3 regions of the Dendrosporobacter quercicolus genome follow, and region 3 is predicted to be linked to each of the others. Evidence: riboswitches for the same ligand, from Rfam matches in the RefSeq annotation. Region 3 holds a riboswitch; each other region holds the start of a gene.
The links. Region 3 has a riboswitch for cobalamin ahead of BLR06_RS07715 (sugar phosphate isomerase/epimerase family protein). Riboswitches for the same ligand answer to the same signal wherever they lie in the genome.
Positions count from the first base shown of each region.

Region 1: it holds a riboswitch for cobalamin, as region 3 does, so the genes downstream of both, BLR06_RS18145 (acyl-CoA dehydrogenase family protein) here and BLR06_RS07715 (sugar phosphate isomerase/epimerase family protein) in region 3, are expected to answer to the same signal.
Region 2: it holds a riboswitch for cobalamin, as region 3 does, so the genes downstream of both, BLR06_RS18820 (TonB-dependent receptor) here and BLR06_RS07715 (sugar phosphate isomerase/epimerase family protein) in region 3, are expected to answer to the same signal.

Region 1 covers NZ_FNHB01000016.1:4,968-9,805, reverse strand. Annotated here, with positions in the region: gene BLR06_RS18155 (electron transfer flavoprotein subunit alpha/FixB family protein) at 1-41, opposite strand, end outside; gene BLR06_RS18150 (electron transfer flavoprotein subunit beta/FixA family protein) at 41-865, opposite strand; gene BLR06_RS18145 (acyl-CoA dehydrogenase family protein) at 895-2,043, opposite strand; cobalamin riboswitch at 2,294-2,470, opposite strand; gene BLR06_RS18140 (DUF4127 family protein) at 3,136-4,838, shown strand, end outside.
Region 2 covers NZ_FNHB01000020.1:3,470-8,307, reverse strand. Annotated here, with positions in the region: gene BLR06_RS18820 (TonB-dependent receptor) at 1-2,189, opposite strand, end outside; cobalamin riboswitch at 2,422-2,604, opposite strand; gene BLR06_RS18815 (Bug family tripartite tricarboxylate transporter substrate binding protein) at 2,970-3,986, opposite strand; gene BLR06_RS18810 (LysE family translocator) at 4,792-4,838, opposite strand, start outside.
Region 3 covers NZ_FNHB01000002.1:356,418-361,255, forward strand. Annotated here, with positions in the region: gene BLR06_RS07705 (ABC transporter ATP-binding protein) at 1-1,143, shown strand, start outside; partial or broken gene BLR06_RS19215 (precorrin-8X methylmutase) at 1,205-1,372, shown strand; cobalamin riboswitch at 1,453-1,633, shown strand; gene BLR06_RS07715 (sugar phosphate isomerase/epimerase family protein) at 2,014-2,979, shown strand; gene BLR06_RS07720 (ABC transporter substrate-binding protein) at 2,980-3,933, shown strand; gene BLR06_RS07725 (adenosylcobinamide amidohydrolase) at 4,009-4,838, shown strand, end outside.

The DNA of each region.
Region 1 (4,838 bases), on a different contig from region 3:
GCCACGACCCAAATGCCCCGGTATGCTTTATCATTTTGCATCAGCCAATTCCCCCCTTTGAAACTAAGTTGATGCCGGCAGCCCGTAATTTAGTAAATATCTGAACTGCAATTTCTTCCGGTGTTCCGGTAAGCTGCTGACCTTTGCGGGCCATAGAAGGAATAGCGATATCTCCTGGCCAGGTGGGTGAACCTTGCTGCCCCAGCAGGCTTTCATCCGCTTTCAGTTCGGTTTTGCCAAGCACCGCCAATGGTTTCTTGCGGGCCTTCATCACACCCATCGCACTGGTATAACGGGGTTTATTGGCTTCACGGGCTACAGCCAGCAGAGCCGGCAGCTTAATGACATATTCGCCAACCGCATTATCCAGTTTGACTTTGGCCTGTATTTCCCGGTCGTTGTTGAAAGCGAATTCCTTTACATTCCACAAATGGGCGATACCCAGCCATTCGGCCAGCTGGGATGGCACCTGGGCCGTAGCGCCGTCGGCGCTCTCAGTGCCGGTAAAGACAAGATCGAACGCTCCGTTTTGCTTGATCCCTTGCGCCAGAGTATAGGAAGTCGCCAGCGTATCGGCGCCGGCAAACGCCCGGTCGGATAACAGCACAGCTTCGTCGGCTCCCATGGCCATTGCTTCATACAACTCGCTTTTGGCCTCAGGAGGAGCCATGCAAAATACCACTACTTTGCCGCCATACTTCTCTTTGACCTGCAGAGCCGCTTCCAGCGCACTTTTGTCCGCAGGATTGACAATGGTCGGAATCCCGGTCCGGGTAATTGTTTTGGTTCTCATATCAATCGTAATTTTATCGTAATCGTTGGGATCGGGTACCGATTTAATGCATACTGCAATATTTAACCCCACACTGTTGCCTCCTTTTTTGTTGCTGTTGATCAGCGTTTCAGCGTTTCAGCCGCAATGACGACTTTCAACACATCCGAAGTTGCCCCGGCGGTCGAACCGGCCAGTGCATCCCGCAAAAACCGCCCAACCGGATATTCATTAATTGCGCCATAGCCGCCCATCAAATCAATGGTACGCTTAGCCGACCGTATGGCCCCCTCGGTTGCCAGGTATTTGGACTGGGCAAACTCACCCGCACAAGGCAGCCCCTGGTCTTTCATCGCCGCCGCCCGGTAAGTCAGCAGCCAGGCCGTTTCATAATCCAGCTTGGTCTCCGCAATGGCAAACTGAATATTCATGAGCTTGTTGAGTGGTTTGCCATAAATAATCCGTTCATTGGAAAACTTGACCGACTCTTCCAGGCAGCCCCGCAGAATGCCTACATTGATGGCGCTCATTCCGGCCCGGCCCACTTCCTGAATAGTGGATAAAGCTATTTTGGGACCACTGCCCTCCTGCGCCAGCATTTGCTCAGGTCCAAGTGTAACATTGACACAGCTCACATCGCCGGTGTTTGACGACCGCAGCCCGATTTTGTGCTCAACCCGGCCCGAAGTATGGCCTGGTGTATCTTTATCAATCAAAAATGCCGTCATAACTGGCCGGCCTTTCTCATTTTTCCCGGTAATTACCGTCCACAGATCAATATCAGCCACAGCAGCATTGGTAATAAAACATTTTCGGCCATTCAGCACCCATTTGCCGTCCTTAAATTCGCCTGTTGACTTTTGCCCCATAAAATCCGAACCGCCGGTCGCCTCGGTTAATGACAAAGCGCCGATCTTTTTGCCGCTGGCCAGATCAGGCAAATATTTTTGTTTTTGCTCCTCTGTGCCAAAAAACAATATCCCGCCCATGCACAACTGATGCGCCATTACGCTGATCGCCAGGCCCGCCGAGTGCCTGCCCAATTCTTCCAGGCAAATTGACCGTTCAATAAATCCCAGACCGGCTCCGCCATATTCTTCAGGAACAAAAGTTCCGATAATGCCCATTTCACCCAAAAGCCCAAACAATTCGGTCGGACAATAATTCTGTTCGTCCCATTCATGAGCCTTGGGCGCTATTTCCGCCTCCACAAATTCCCTGATCACTTTGCGCAGCATTTCCTGTTCCTCAGTAAGTGTAAACAAACCCATATTCATATCCTTCCTTTCCTTTTGCTCAAAGCATAATTACTATTTTTCATTTACAGCTAGTTTTTCGCAAACAGATCAATCAGTGCTGCCGCCCGGCCTAGCGCTTCATCACCTCCTCAAAAACAAAATCCCTCTCCGCCGCTGGCGAAAAGGGACATTTTTATTACAGGAACCTCAAAATTCCCACGGCAAATAAGCCTGAAAATTTTGAATCTTTCCGGTAATCTCCTCCCCATCGCTCGCAGGTCAAACGGTGATTGTCGAACAGGCAGTTCTTCTGGCTTAGCTTCATCAAAACTCTGCGCCTTCCCGGATCTCTCCAGTGACGTTGTTGCAGATTCTTCAACTATACAGCGGCGGGACCGCGCCGGCTTTTCACCGGTCTTCTCTATTAAGCCCTAAAGGCACCTATTCCGAATGGTATAAAATTTTTTGCAAAAATGCTGCTATAACTTATCCCAAGCCAGTTTGCTGGCTTACAGATCAAACGGTAATTGTCCAACAGGAATTTGACCAAAATCTGTAACTCCCCCCGATTTCTCCGGTGTCGTTACTGCAGATTTTTAAGCCATGCGGGGGAAACGCACCGCCCTTCCCTATTAGCCTAAAATCGCCTGTCGCCGATATTATGAATTTTTTCACATAGCTGGCAATCTGCCCGGTTGCTAATCCGCCAGCTGCTGACTCAGATACTAGCGGTAATTGTCGAACAGACAATTTTTCTGGCGGCCTTTGGCCCCCGGATATCCATTGGCGAAGCGCGCTGGCTTTTCTACCTGTCTTCCCGCTTAAGCACGAAAGGATACCTATTCTGGACATTATGAAATTTTTCACAAAACACCTTACACGCTAAGTATTACACATCAAATCCTAATTTGTCAATATAAATAAGACAAATAATTTAAATTATTATAATATTTTTATTATTAAAATAATTAACCTTTTTTCGTCTGCTTTGCAACAAAACAGACGAAGCTGCATAAAGATTATTTTCGACATTATTCTTTAAAATACGGAAATGTGATATAGTAAATAAGACAATTATTGAGGCCATTTTTATACAAATATTGCCACAGTTAAGAAGGGGGAAAAATGAAGTTTCTTTGGTTAAAACTTGTAGTTTTCAGTCTTGCCTGGGCCTTGATATTGCCTCCTGCGTGGGCTAAAACCATCCTGTATGTACCACTGGATGACCGGCCGGTATCACTGGATTATGCGGCAGACACCGTCAAAGCGGTGGATTGGACAATTTTAACGCCGCCGGTTGATTATCTTGGCGGCCGCAACCGCAATGGCAATCCTGAGCGGTTATGGGAGTGGGTACAAGCCAATGCCGCCTCGGCGGATGCCTTAGTATTGTCAAATGACGCATTGTTGTATGGCAGTCTGGTGGATTCCCGCATACACAGCTTTAGCCGCCTCGAGCTCGGCTGGCGCTTACAAAATTACAACACCTTGCGTAAGGCATATCCCGACATGCCTATTTATGTTTTCAGTACGCTGATGCGATCGCCGCAAACCGATTCGGCAGTTGTCGAACCGCTTTATTATGAGCATTACGGCCGGGAAATTTTCCAGCTGACAGCCTTAAGAGACAAAGGGGAAATTCAGGCCTTGACGCCGGTTGAACGGACAACCATGGCCACACTGGAAGCAGCCATTCCGACGGAATATCTGGCCGACTGGCTGGAACGCAGAGAAAAGAATTTCCAGCTTAATACCCGGCTCGTAGATTTGGCCCGCAACGGTTTGTTTGATTATCTCATTATTGGCCGGGACGACACCGCCCCTTTTTCCCAGTCTCACCGTGAAGCCCGCTGGCTTACCAAGTTTACCCGCGGACTGGCGGACAACCAATATCTGGCTTTCCCCGGAGCCGACCAACTGGGCATCCTTCTGCTAGCCAGGGCTTATAACGAGCTTACCGGGCAAAAACCGGCGGTGGCCGTTCATTATACCCTTGGCAAAGGCGGAGCAACAACTGCCGGTTATGAAGACCAGCCAATTGACCAAACCATTCGCGACCATATCCTGGCTGCCGGCGGCAGGCCGGCGGACAAATCAGCCGCTCCTGATTTAATCCTGGCCGTCAACACTCCATTAAACGGCAAGACAGCCGAAGCTGAAGTATTTGAAAACTTTGCAATGGATAACCTATACACCCGCCAATTTGCCGCTGATATCGGCGAGTGGTTAAACCAGGGCATTCCGGTGGCGGTTGCCGATATTGCCTTTGACAACGGGTCTGACAACTCCTTATTAAACGCCTTTCACCAGCAGCATTTGCTGGACCGGCTTAGCGCTTATTCCGGCTGGAATACGGCCAGTAATACCATGGGCTACAGTGTGGCGCAGGGCATGCTGGCCCGCGGCATGAATGCAAAAACGCGCCAGCTGCTGCTGGCAATCCGCTACCTCGACGACTGGGCCTATCAGGCTAATATCAGAAAAGACCTTTACCGGAATAGGATCGTCCCAAACTATGCCAACCCCGAATACATCGCCTACCTGGAGCCTGAGCTGCTGCCAGAGCTCAACGAGCGCCTGCAAAAGTTTACCCGGCAATACCTCTGGCTGGATCCTGTTGCCGTTCAGGCAGTCTTCCCCTGGCACCGGATGTTTGAAATCACCGTAGAAATCAAACCACCTGTAGGAACAATCCCCACAAAGGAAAGTCGTTTTCAATTGCCGGCCGAGTGCGCCAGCCATGAAACGCCGGATTTCCACCGGATGGAAAATCGCAGCATTACCCATGATTTTCAGAACTTGTACTGCGACAATCTTGAAACTGCGGG
Region 2 (4,838 bases), on a different contig from region 3:
ACAACAGTGCGCGGCCTTGACACATAAAGCTGATCGCCGCGGGACGCCATCCAATAATCCTTATTGGTCAGATTGTAGCACATCAGGCTGAATACCGCCGGAGTACGCGCAAGCACGGTCTTATAATTCAGGCCCAGATCAAAGGTCGTATAACCGGGAACGGCAATTTTCTCATCATTGATGGTTGATTTGCCGGTATACCTGGCCCGCCCGACAAGGCCCAGCTTCTCATCGGCCTGATATTCCAGAGCGATAATGCCGTTCCATCTGGCCCGGCCGCTGACATCATAGCCGTCATATTGGCCGCCTTTGGTTTTTTCCCGGCTGGCATCAAGCAGCATAAAGCCGCCCATGACATTCCATTTATCGCTCAGGCTGCCGCTGGCGGACAGCTCAACGCCTTTATGCCGGTCTTTGCCGTCTTGAATCAGATATTTCTTGCTGTTGTCGCCGGCCAGGGCGACTTCAATGTTGTTGGCCTGCGAAATGTCGAAGAAGCTGAGGGCCGTAAGAATGCCGGCATGCTCATGCTTTATCCCGATTTCGTTTTGCTTGGTCTTGGCCGGCGCTAAAATCTCGCCGGAATTCACGTAGGTGTTGCTTACGACGGTACCTTTATCAAAGCTCTCCGAGTGGCTGGCATACACGGAAAGATTGTCCGCCGCTTTGTACACAACCCCATAGGTGGGGCTAAAGGCGTCGCTGTCCACGCTGGCGGTTCGTTTTCCGGTGGCCGGGGTATAAGAATCCACAGTGGCGAAATGCTTGTGCACGCCTACTAAGAACTGCCATTTTTGATAGTCAATCTGGTCCACCACCGACCAGCCCCAGAGTTTTTGCTTTTCCGCCAAGCCGGTGCTGTAATCCCCGTTCGGCAGGCGCTCCTGTACAAAACCGGTATAAATATTGCCGGCGCCGATTGTTTTATTGACATAACCGGTTGCTGACTTCCGGTTGCGCCAGGAATGGTCCAGGGCCAGAGTCAGGGTGTGCTGCACTTCACCGCCGATAATCCGGCCCTGCGCGCCCAGTTGAGCATAATAGGTGTTCATAGGCGTACCGCCGTTATTGACATATAAGTCATAATCGCCGGCGTTATTTTTAATCGTAAAGGCGCTGTTTACGCCGCTCACGTTTTTGGTCAGATTATTGCGGTTCAAACCGCCATTAAAGAAAGCCTTCCAGTCCTCACTTATTTTTTGTTCATGGTTCAAGGCCAGAATCCAGCCGCGCGACGCCTTCACCATCCCATCAAACCCGTAATCGGCGCTTGATTCCGGTGCTTTGGGCAGCTTGGTGACGGCAGAACCTAATTTAAACCACCGCATTCCGCCTTCAACCTCAATATAGCGGTAGCCTGTTAGTATATTGGTGGCGCTTTTTTCATCCCGGTGATCGATATTGGCAAAAATCCCCCGGGCCTTAATATTTTCACCGTGGATTGAGGTTTCGCCGTTCACCAGCTCGGTATTGATCCGAACGCCCCAGGCGTTATCTTGGCCGAAGCGCCGGGCGATGTCCAGATACTCGCCAAACGAGCCGTAGCCGGAAAAGGTTTGCGTATAGCGCGTCAGCGCCTCTTCCGGCGCTTTCTTGGCAACAAAATTGATCAGTCCGCCGGCGGCATTGGATTCATAGTGTGAGCCCGTACCGCTGATGCCGCCGTTCGGGCCTGAAATAAGGTCAATCCGGTCGATCATAAAGGTAGGGGCATTGAATTGGGTAAACATGCCGGGAATGCCGTTGACATATGAACTGGTGCCGTTGGCGCGAAAACCGCGGAAGGTAAAGTCGTTATGCAGTACACTGCCCGCTGCCTGGACCGAAGGGCTGTTGGTCAAAATGCTGTCAAGCGGCAGGCCGGGAGCGCCGAAGGTTTCTACTGTCTTATTGCTCAAAGTGGTTTGCGTAAACGGCGTCTCCAGCACCGCTTTTTCACCTAGAAACCCTACACCGCCGCTGTTGAGCGCAAAACCGTCGGCCAGGGCCCCCGGGCTGTCCGGCCTGTCCTGTTTGCCTTCGACCACTACTTTGTCCATGGTATATTCGGAAATTTTTTGCCCTCCGGCCGGGGCTGGCGTTTCCGCTGTTTCTTGTGCATAAGCGGCGGCAGGCGTAAAGCCTGCGGCAACAGCGCATACAATCGCGGCGGCCAGCAGCTGTCCTTTCATGATGGGAATTCGCTTCATCAATGATCACCTCAAAAAATATAATGATTCTGCTTTACTGAAAATAACGATCATGGCTGTCAAAGCTGAGCGGCGGCGTTTGGATCCAATAAACAGAAATCCCCTGCCCAGAAGCAGGAGATATCGCAAGCAATAAATTATACTCAATAAAAATCCCGGCGTTGAATCCGCCGGGAAGAACAGTACAATGTTTTCAGTACTCTAATCGCCTCCCCATCGCCGTGGGTAAAAAACGGTGATTGACAGACAGGCAGTTCTCCTGGCTCCAGCTCATCGCTTGACCAAACCTTCCCAAGACGCGGGGTCTCAGTGGCATCCTTTGGCCTTGCTCCCTGTTACAGTGGCGGGACCGCGCCGGCTCTACACCGGTCTTCCCTATTAAGCCCTGACGGGCACCTGTCTCAACACTATGTAGTTGTCCCTGATTTAGCTTTGCCATGTTTGCTTCATAATAGCATTTTTTGTAATAATGTGTCAAACTCTTTTATTGACTTACATCGTTTACGCTGCTGTTGGGAGTCGCCTAATCCCTGCAGCCCTTCCATGAGACAGGAGGAAAGGCAAACTCCATTCCGGATGCCTGCAAGGACATTGCTGAGCGTGCTTTTTTCGGAAATACTAGCGCAGCCGCACCGAACCAGACGCGGACCCACCTGCCTAAAGACATTGCCTACCTCTGAACCGGGCCTTCATCGGAAAGATGTGCCGCCTTTCTAATCTCCGATATATTTACACAATAAAATGTTTGGTCACATTACGGAGGAATTTATGTGTTTCACCTTACTTTTTCTGCGCCGCTATTTTTTCAGCAATGCCGGATTCTTCGACTACTTTCGTAAGTCTTCTTGTTTCTTTAAGCCATCTTTGAAAAAAGTCCTCGTGGTTTAAATAGTTGACTTCTATGCCTAGCGTTCTCATATTTTCTATGTACTCGGGGTCATTCACGGTTTTATCAAGACTGCTGACCAATTTAGCTTTTATTTCCTCCGGCATACCTTTATGAGCGCCAATGCCAATAAAGAAGCTAAATACCACATCTACGCCCTGTTCTTGAAAAGTAGGAATGTTGTCGTAACGCGGGTCGCTCATTCGCTTTGTTACGGCAATACCAATTATTTTTACTGCACCGCTTTTCAAATGTTCCTGAATGGCAGGAGTAGCAGCAAACATTACCTGGACATGTCCCCCCAATATCGCGGCCAATGATTCCGAGGTACCTTTAAAAGGTACTTGATCCAAGATAATTCCGGCATTTTGCGCGACCATTTCTCCGACAAGATGCGTCCCGTTGCCTAACCCGCTATGTCCGAATTTAACAGCGTGGGGATTCTGCTTAGCGTAATCCACTAACTCGGCAAGGCTGTTCCAGGGGCAATCGGAGCGAACAGCCGCAACAACCGGCATCTCCAGAATTTGCACTAGTGGATCCAAAGCTGAAGGGTAGTGATACGGGGTTGCTCCATATAGCGACTGCAATAATGTACTTGTATCCACTGTCCCCAATGTATAGCCATCATCTTCTGATTCCACTAACTCATTCCAACCCAAAATCCCGCCGGCGCCGGGCACATTTTTTATAATGATATTTTGGCCAAAATGTTTATGGACCACTTTTTGCATTGCCCGAGCCATTATGTCATTGGCGCCACCCGCTGCATAGGGAACAATCAACGTAATTGGCTTATCCGGGTACTTTTCCGCAACGGCGGCCGGCGTTTCCTTCGTTCCGCAGCCAGCAACCATCCCCATCGAATATAACAACATTAAGGACAAGGCAATTGATTTTCTTATTTTCACAACATTTCCTCCCATAATTCGTTTTAATTCGATTCTATACCGATTACATAACAAACAATGTCATATTTTGTAAGTGGAAAAATAAAGCCGGTCAGCAAAAATGCCAACCGGGACAATTCACTCTGTAAACCACTTGCCTTCTTCCTCAAACAAATACACCTGCTTGCCATGTATCCGGCAAGCCCGCGGTGGAGCGGCCGGAAAGCGCAGGCTTTGCTTTTTGAGCTTAGGCAACAGCAAGTATTAACTTGCTACTTTCACCGTACAGGCCGTTTACTACAGTCAATCAGGAGACTATATAAAGCAAAAGGCCGACATTATCCCTGTGCTGAGGCCGCAAGAACGGCAAATTGTGCAGACAGGCATCTTGCTTAAACAACAAGCGGATTTAACGCCAACCGATTTCGACCGTTTTTCGGCGCTGTTATTCAACTGGGCAGCAAGATTGATTGCTAAGTAAAAGGCTGAGTAAATTCTTACTGTGTTACTTCACCGGCTTATTAGCAGACCTGGTGCAACTGTTGCATAAGTTTTAAGCGCCCATGAAAAATGTTAGGCTTCCTTACTGCGACGGCCCCATCAACAATCTTACCTTATTAACTTATTGACTTGCCCGGCCGCTTCGTATTATTAGGTTAACCAGAAACTTGACCAGGCGAGTGGCCGCAGGTGACCCGGTGGAGCGGTTTGGTCGCCGCCGTTCTCCGGGCTGCGTGCTTGGTTTTTCGTTCCCGGCGGCCGGTCCGGCCGGAGCGCCCTGCCGGGGCCCCTTTCTTTAATAACTGCAGGCCTATGGTAAGGCGTGCTATTTCCGTTCCGAAAATGCAAGACGCAATCCCAAACCGACAAAGA
Region 3 (4,838 bases):
ATTATTGGCCCGAACGGCGCCGGAAAAAGCACTTTGCTGCGCAGTTTGCGCGGCTTATGGCCGGTGGCGGCGGGAGCGGTTAAAGTCAATGAATGTCCTGTCAGCAGTTTGAGGGACAAGCAGTTAGCCCGGCTGATCGCTTATCTGCAGCAGGACGTGAATGTGACTTTTGGTTTTACCGCACTGGAAGTTGTTCTGGCCGGACGTTACCCTTACCTGCAGTGGTGGGAGAACGAACGGGAGGAAGATTACCAAATTGCCGGCAAATACATGGAGTTCACCGGCGTACGGCATCTGGCCGGAAAACCGGTGGATAAAGTTTCCGGCGGGGAACGGCAGCGTATTTTCCTGGCGAAGGTGCTGGCCCAGGAGACGCCGTTGATTTTTTTAGATGAACCAACCGCCAGTCTTGACCTGGTTTACCAAGAGGAAATTTTCCGGCATTGCCAGACAATCTGCCGGCAGGGTAAAACTGCCCTGTTGGTGGCGCACGACATAAAATTAGCCGCTAAATTTTGCTCCCGTCTGATTTTGCTGGCCCAGGGCAGGGTGGTGGCTGACGGGACGCCCCGGCAGGTGGTCACGGCTCAAAACCTGGAAACCGCCTATGGTTTGCACTCGGCCGTATTTACCAATAAGGTGACCGGGCATCTTGATATTCATACCTATGTGGCGGGAGCCGGGCCGTGTTCGGGTCAGAGCGTTCATATTATTGGCGGCGGCGGCTCGGCCGGCGGCATTATGCGGTCCTTATATGAAAAAGGCTGTTGTTTAAGCGGCGGCGTGTTTCATCAGGGAGACAGCGATACGGATGCGGCGGAGGCTTTTCAGGTCGATTATCTGGCCGGGCCGGCATTCGGGGCGATTGACGAGCGGCTTGCAGCCCTCAACCGGCATAAGGTTGCCTGCGCCGACTGGGTGGTATTGACCAATCTTTGCTATGGCCAGCAGAATATCGACAACCTGGCGGCGGCTTTTCAAGCGGCCAGGCTGACGGTGATTGAAGATACCGCTATTGACGGGCGAGATTTCACCGGCGGCCGGGCCACTGCGCTGTACCGGCGGCTTATTGCCCTGCCGCAGGTTGAGGTAATGACTACGCCTGAATTTCTGCTTCGTCTGAACAAGGCCGGGACGGAATGACAGAAGGGGGTGATGTTGCTCTGACGGCAAAGACCGCGGCAATCATGGAGGAAACCAGCAACGTCCGGCGCTGATTATTGGCGTGCCGGCGGGGTTTGTTGGGGCCAGTGAAGCCAAAGAACAGCAGATGCCGGACGGAAGAGTCCCCTATATCGTCGTCCAGGGCAATCAGGGGGGAAGTCCGATTGCGGCTGCGGTTGTCAATGCCTTGCTGTATATAATTCACTAGCGCCTGAGCGGGACAACAGCCCCGGAATTTAGACTTGACAAAGCGCTGCTCAAAATGTAATACTACACGTGAGTAGAACAATTGCATATGTTGGTGTAGGTGCCCGGTTGGGCTTAATAGGGAAGTCCGGTGCAATGCCGGCGCGGTCCCGCCACTGTAATGATGAGCAACCCCAAAAAATGCCACTGAAACTGAGGTTTTGGGAAGGTTTGGCAAGCGATGAATCTGAGCCAGGAGAACTGCCTATATGACAATCACCGTTACAACCTGCGAGAGATGGGGAGGGGATTTGCGCATGATCGGCAGTTGTGCTGCTGTGCTTATTTCGCCCCGGTATATTGATTGATACCGGGCTTTTATGTTCAATAATAAAAGCATCCCCGCCGGGGATGCTTTTCGCCGTTTTAAAGGGACAGGCTTTTTGAAATCCTGAATCCCCGGCCATTGGCCGGTTTGCGCGGCATGCGTCATTTAACCGAACGGTTATGGAACAGCTTTATTCAATTACAGGAAATGCTGGATCGATGAAACCCTGTTCCTTTCCTGAAGCATGGACAAAAGTTCCCCTTGCTTTTAGGCAACGAACGGTACGATAAACTAGGGCAGTTTGAAAGCACGCCCTGGGGAAAGGAAGGCTGGCTATGCTGCAACTCGTTAATTTATCGAATCATTGTTCAGAGGCGGAGCTGATTCACCATAGCGCCGATGTCCTTCAGGCCTTTTTACACCATCATCGCCTGGATGGAGTTGAAATGATGTTTTGCGGGCCTTGGGACGCCCGGGTTCATCGCCAGGAATGGATTCATGGCGTTCATTTGCGATTTTGGCCCAGCTGGCTTGATTTCTGGCATGGGAATCAGGCTGAGCTGCTCCGCCAGTTTGGCAGCCAGGCCGAAATCAGCAGCCTTTACGGCGGCCCGACCCGGGCGGAATGGCTGCAGGTATACCGGGACAATATCCGTATGGCCTATACTGCCGGAGCAAAATATGTGGTGTTTCACGTTTGTAACGCCCGGATGTCCGAGCTGTTTGACGGGCAGTTTTGCTACAGTTCCAGGGAAGTGATCGCTGCGACAGTTGAGGTGATCAACGTTTTGGCCGAGGATATTCCAAAAGATCTGGAATTGCTGTTTGAAAATTTGTGGTGGCCGGGTCTCACACTGGAGGATAAGGAGCTGACGGCAATGCTGTTGGACGGCGTAAAACACGGCAATTGCGGCATTATGCTGGATACCGGTCATTTGATGAACACGAACCTGGAACTGACCACGGAAGCCGAGGGCGTGGATTATATTCTGGAGACAGTGGAAAAACTGGGTTTATACCGGCATTATATCAAAGGCCTTCATTTGCACCGCTCCCTGTCCGGCCAATATGTGAAAGAAAACTGCCGGCAGGCGGTGAAATCAGCGGAACCGGCTGATATCTTCGCCCATATAGCAAAAATTGACGAGCATTTGCCGTTTAGTTCTCCGGAGGTGCGCCGGATCATTGATTATGTGCAGCCCCGCTATGTGGTTCATGAGTTTATCAACAAGAATATGGATGAATGGTCGGCCAAAGTCAGGCAGCAGCAGAAAGCGCTGCAATTAAAGGAGGAAGGTTAATTGAAACGATTGGGGTATGCGGCGCTGGTTTTCCTGCTGATTGCAGCATTGAGCGGCTGCGGCGGGTTCCAGGGCGGGCCGGCCGATATGCCGCAGTCTGCTCATGAGGTGCAGGATGGCCAGGGAAAGACTCTTAAACTGCCGCATAAACCGCAAAGAATTGCCTCGCTGTCGATTGGTACGGATGAGGTGCTTGTGCATCTGGTTGCGCCGGAAAGAATCGCCGCTTTAACGTACCTGGCCGATGACCCGGGGATTTCCAATATTACCGCACAGGCCCAAAGCATCGCAACCAAGGTGAGGGCTAACCCGGAGCAGCTCATTGCCTTGCAGCCGGATTTGCTGCTGGTGCCTGACTGGCAGCCGCAGGAGCTGATTGATACGCTCAGACAGGCCGGTTTGCCGGTATATGTGTATCATGCTCCCAATACCATTGAGCAAATAAAACAAATGATCGGGGAACTGTCCAGGGTGGTAGGGGAAGAAGCAGCCGGACAACAGTTAATTGCCGGTATGGACAGTGAATTGGCCGCTGTCCGTCAGCAGGTTGACCGGGTTGCACCGGATAAGCGCCTGATCGTCCTTCAGTTCTCGCTGCTTGGCGCCACCGGCGGAACCGGCAGCTTGTTTGATGATATCTGTAAATACGCCGGGGTTAGAAATGGCGGGGCGATTGCGGGGCTCGGCAAATTTGATCTGATGTCCAAGGAACAAATGATCAAGGTGAATCCAGATGTGTTGATCATGCCAATGTGGGATTCTACGGGCCGGAACAATATCGGGCAATACCGGGAAAAAGTCCGGAGCGATCCGGGGCTGCAGTCGGTAAAAGCCGTAAAGAACGACAGGCTGATTCCGGTGCCTGACCGGTTTCAAAGCAGCGCCTCTCATTATATTGTCGATGGCGTTCGCGAAGTAGCCAGAGCGGCGTATCCGGAGCTGGACTGGCAATGACGGACAGGAATCGCTGCAGGGATGAGCGCGGCTGAGTTGACTGTAGGGAAAATGGCGACGGGATAGGAGCGGCGGATGAAACTTTATACGTTATCAACCGGGGATGTGGCTTACCGGTTTTATAAAAGCATTCTAATATTGTTTAACAGGCCCCGCAAGGTTCTCAGCACATCAGTGCTGAATGGCGGTTACCGGACAGATCTGGCGGCGGTATTTAACCATGACTGTAATCCCGGCGCCGGTATGGCCTGTACAATGAAAGCTCCGGACTATGAAGGACACCTGAGGATTGTGTCCGCCGAGCTTGGCGTTGACCCGGCTAAGGCAACCGGGATGGCGACAGCGGCGTCAATGGATAATGTTGCGATTGCTGAAGAACGGTTCGGACAGCTAACCGTTACCGCCCTGGTGACCGGCGGGGTGGAGGTCAACGGCGGGCGGGCCGGCGATCCGGCCGAATACTACCAGCCCATAGAGAAGGCTGTTCTTGATCAGCCTGGTACAATTAACATTTTGCTCTACATTGACGCAGATTTAACACCCGGCGCGCTTACCCAGGCACTGGTCGACTGTACCGAAGCCAAGGCGGCCGCCTTGCAGGAACTGATGGTCGGCAGCAACTATTCAAGCGGTCTGGCAACCGGTTCGGGAACCGATTCGACGATCATTGTGGCTAATCCGGTCGCAGCCATGGTTGTTGAGAAGGCCGGCAATCAGTCCCAATTGGGTGAACTGATCGGCCGGGCGGTAACAAGAGCGGTAAAAGAGGCGCTGTTCAGACAAAGCGGTTTATCGCCTGAACGGCAGTACAGTGTACTGAAACGGCTGAAACGATACGGAGTCAACGAAGAGGAACTTTGGCTTCAGTATCGGGCTGGTTCTGAGTCCCCGGTGGCTAAGGCCCT